Regions from separate parts of the Fannyhessea sp. genome, predicted to be linked through region 2. Evidence: predicted binding sites of a transcription regulator. Region 2 holds the regulator's gene; the other holds the start of a gene.
The links. The regulator NrdR, encoded in region 2, represses ribonucleotide reductase genes. The targets are predictions, from matches to a motif close to AAACACNATATATNGTGTTT.
Positions count from the first base shown of each region.

Region 1: nrdD (anaerobic ribonucleoside-triphosphate reductase) is a predicted target of NrdR. The motif match lies at 1,121-1,140, and genes of this name have one in related genera.

Region 1 is NZ_CFRCNA010000027.1:9,867-12,288, reverse strand. It holds gene AC5GD6_RS05390 (Cof-type HAD-IIB family hydrolase) at 1-747, opposite strand, end outside; gene nrdD (anaerobic ribonucleoside-triphosphate reductase) at 1,229-2,422, shown strand, end outside.
Region 2 is NZ_CFRCNA010000020.1:5,610-8,031, reverse strand. It holds gene AC5GD6_RS04755 (NCS2 family permease) at 1-848, opposite strand, end outside; gene dut (dUTP diphosphatase) at 909-1,364, opposite strand; gene nrdR (transcriptional regulator NrdR) at 1,357-1,809, opposite strand.

The DNA.
Region 1 (2,422 bases), on a different contig from region 2:
ATCAATATCATGCGTGATGAATTCGCTTTTATCTTTAATACAATCTTGGGCATTTCCCATAGCCACGCTATGTGCGCAGACATCAAAAATACCTATATCGTTGCCACCGTCACCAAAGCAGATAACTTCGTCTGCACTCAAATTAAAATGTTCAAGCATAATGCGTGCGCCTTTGGATTTTCCGCCTTCGCAAGGCATAACATCAATATACTTATCAGCCCAACGCGCATATTTTAAATCGTGCGTTTTGTCAAACATTAGATGCTCTTCGCCTGGATAAAGATAGGCATTCAACTGAAAGACATCGTGTGTAAGTGCGCGTGATACATCGCGAATTTCGTAATGCTGATTGACAAACTGCTCCATATCTATAACACGCTGGCTGCGATCGCTTACGTAATAGCAATCAAGTTCTTGAAATTGGCAAGAATATAAACCCTGTTTAACTTGGGCAACAACAATTTCTATATCATGCTTGCTAATAGGGCATGAATATAAAACCTTGTCTTGTGCGAGGCAATATTGTCCGTTAATGGTAATGGCAGCCTCAAATGGGGTGGTGTCTATAATATCAAGCATGTACGTTGGTCTACCTGTTGCTAAAATTGGCATAATGCCGCGGCGTTTAAGCTCTTTAACAGCGTGAATTGCGGAGGCAGGTTCACTATTGGTTGTGTGGCTAAATAGTGTTCCGTCTACATCAAAAAAAGCTGCTTTAATACCCGAAAGTTTTTTCCAAGGTTTCACGAATTCTCCTTTATCGTAGGTTACCTACGATGTACTTCTACGTCGTGCTTTTTATAGTTTTGATAAGCTCGCGTATAGTGTGTAATAGATTGACATGTAGTTCAATCATACAGAACATCTAATACGTGTGGTAGATATGGGCATATCGTCAAAGTTTGTACATAAGAATAATGTTTGCAATTTCGGTGGTTGGCACAATTGTGACCATCTTGAATATGGTTATTTTGAATATGGTAACTCTGTAAATTTTTTCTGATGTCGCGCGTGCACCTAAGCAAATAACAAGCATTGAACAGGAGCTTCCATATAAACTTTTTTGTCAAGACCCAAAATAAAGAAAAATTCACAAGATATTGGGGAAATTTGCTTGCATTAACACTACAGGTTGTGGCAAGATAGAACACGCACACAAAGCATACCTTATGAGTCTGTGCAAAATTTAATGTACATAAACTTTTATTTTTTGCGTTGAGGAGCAGTCATGAAGATTATTAAGCGCAATGGTTCTGAGGTGGAGTTTAACCTTCACAAAATCATAAACGCTATTTCTGCAGCTAATAAAGAAGTCCCCGAAGACGAACGCTTAACCGAGCGCGAGATTACCTTTGCTTCTCTTAACGTAGAAGATCTATGCAAAAATGCCGGTCATACCGTTACAGTTGAAGAAATTCAGGATATGGTTGAAGACCAAATTATGGCGCTTAACCATTTTAGTGTTGCACGTAAGTACATCATTTATCGTTACTTACAAGCACAAAAGCGTCACCGCAATACAACAGACGACACCATCTTGTCACTTATTGAATCAAATAACGAAGAAGTTAAGCAAGAAAATTCCAACAAGAATCCTTCCGTTGTTTCGGTTCAGCGTGATTACATGGCAGGAGAGGTTTCAAAAGATCTGGCAATGCGTGAGCTGTTGCCACAAGATGTTGTTCAAGCGCATAAAGATGGACTCATCCATTTTCATGATGCTGATTATTATGCTCAGCACATGCACAACTGCGATCTGGTTAATCTTGATGACATGCTTCAAAATGGCACGGTTATTTCGGGAACTATGATCGAAAAACCACATAGCTTTTCTACTGCCTGCAACATTGCAACGCAGATCATAGCTCAAGTTGCATCGTCACAATATGGCGGTCAGTCTATCTCCCTTGCTCATTTAGCACCTTTTATTGAGGTATCTCGTAAAAAAATACGTGGTCAGGTATTAGCCGAGCTTGAACTTATTGGGGCTCAACCCAATGAAGATAAAGTTAACGATTTGGTTGAAAAGCGCCTGCGTGAAGAGGTTTCACGTGGTGTGCAAACTATTCAGTATCAAGTTGTTACGCTTATGACTACCAATGGTCAAGCGCCCTTTATTACCGTATTTATGTATCTTAACGAGGCGCGCAACGAGCAAGAAAAGAAAGACCTGGCGCTGTGTATTGAAGAAATGCTCAAGCAACGCTATCAAGGCGTAAAGAATGAGGCAGGCGTATGGATTACTCCTGCATTCCCTAAGTTGATTTATGTGCTTGAAGACGACAATATCCATGAAGACGATCCGTATTTCTATCTTACAAAATTAGCTGCAAAGTGTTCTGCGCGTCGTTTGGTTCCAGATTACATTTCCGAGAAAAAGATGCGCGAGTATAAGCTTTCTACAGGTGAAAAAGTGGGGCAT
Region 2 (2,422 bases):
ACGGTACCGTCTTCGTTAATGAAGTCTCCGGCTTTAGCGACAGCAGTTGCTGTACCCATAGTATCAAAGAAGTCAGACATAAGAAGAGAAAATGCGCATACAAGACAAACAGGATTGATAAGCGCTTTAACAATTCCCATGGTCCCCTCTTCGTCAACCATAAAAGGAGCACCAAAGGTAGAGAAATCAAGCGGTGCAATAAAGCCCGTAGGAAGCGAAGTAACGCCTAGTGGAATACCTGCAATTACCGCAAGAGCAATACCAATTAACAAAGCACCTTTAACTTTGAGGGCATAGCATGCAAGTGTTACTGCAACAGAAATAACACCAACGATGAAAACAGGATCGGTAATCTTGTTAAGCGTAACAAAAGTAGCAGGGCTCGGAACAATAACACCACCGTTTTTAAGACCGATGAATGCAATAAAGATTCCAAGACCCACAGAGATTGCATGGCGCAATGAAACAGGGATTGCGTCCATGATAGCTTCGCGCAGACCACAGAACACTAACAGAAGGATGACAATACCCTCGATGAACACGATTGCCATAGATGTATGCCAATCGTTGTTAGTTATAAGAGGCAAGGTAAACGCAACAATAGCGTCAAGACCTAAGCCTGTTGCAAGCGCAACAGGACGATTTGAAATGAGTCCCATAAGAATGGTTACAATACCTGAACCAATGCAGGTTGCTGTAATAGCAGCGTTTAAAGGAATACCAGCATGTACCAAAATTGCAGGATTAACTGCAATAATATATGCCATCGCTAAAAACGTAGTAAGACCGGCTCTACATTCCTGTGAAACAGAAGATCCTCTCTCACTTGCCTTAAAAAATGTTTCCATCTCCATCCTTTCTGAATTCCTATAGAAACATAAAAAAACCGATAGTGAAAACACTACCGGTTAATTACCACTGGAACCAAAACCGTTATCGCCACGGTCGGTAGAAGAAAGCTCAGCTGTTTCAACAAGCTCTACAACAGGAACTTTTTGAATAACCAGTTGGGCAATTCGATCCCCTTTTGAGATATGAATATCGTTATGAGGATCTAAATTGACGACACTCACAAACAATTCTCCGCGATAGTGAGCATCGATAAGGCCTGGTGTATTAGGCATAGAAAGACCACATTTATATGCTAAACCACTTCGTGGCTGTACAAAACCAGCGTAACCATCTGGAATTGCGATAGCTAAGCCAGTTGGAACCAAGAAGCGTTCAAAAGGCTTAAGAACAAGGTCAATATAGGAACACAAATCAAGACCTGCATCACCTGAATATGCATATCGAGGAAGCATTACATCTTCATGCAGGCGTTTTATAGGAAGTTGGATGGTATCAGATGAAGGGCTATTCATTCGATAAACTCCTTAACTCTTCGCTGAATTCTTCGACATCTTTAAAATCTCTATATACCGACGCAAAACGCACGTAAGCAACTTTATCTATATCAATAAGTTTTTGAAGAACGCGCATACCAATTTCCTGTGAAGTGATTTCTGTTTTTCCGTTATCACGTAGCTCAGTTTCTATGGAATCAATGAGCTGATTGATGCGATTAAGATCAATGGAACGTTTAATAGTTGCTGCTACAAGACCACGACGCAACTTTTCATGACTGAAAGGTTCTTTGGTGCCATCTTTCTTAATAACAAGAATGGGCATTTCCTCACGTCGTTCATAGGTTGTAAAACGTGTTTGGCAACCTATACATTCGCGACGACGACGAATGGCGTCGTTTCCTTCAGAGGAACGGGAGTCTACAACTTTAGATACATCACATCCACATTTTGGGCAGTGCATACAACTCCTAACGATTAAAACTCCGATATCAATGTAACATAATAACGGTTTATCACCTACAGAGGTAATCATTTTGACTCTAAGCGTAAACATTCTCGAAACAATTCATGAAAGTGTATGTTCTTGTGTATGGATTTAGACATTATTGCATGTACAGAGAATAGTATGGGCAAGCCAATGCATAAATTAGTTGGATAATTGCATGGGTATATATATCCGCTGACCTTCGTGTAAACGAAAACCTTCTATATTATTGTATGAAATGATCCAAGATTCAATTGCCGAGCGCTCAAAGCATTTAAGGTTAGATTCATTAACCAATGAATCGATGCTTTCTCCTTTTTGAACAATTGTTTCCGAGGGAATACTTGCTTTGAGAAGCGTGGAATCATGGGTCAATCGATAGTTGCTACATAAGGAATTGAGAAGAAAACCTGTAAGAAATACAAAAGAAAATAGAATCGTTAAACTCAAAGATAATGGTTGTGCCTTAATACGTTCAAGGTCGTGAAAGTTTTTCTCTGTTAAATCTGTCGTGTACATGCTCATCTTTTGTCCTTTCTTTTTTCTTAACTTATATATACACGAGGAGACGGACATTAATTAGAATCGC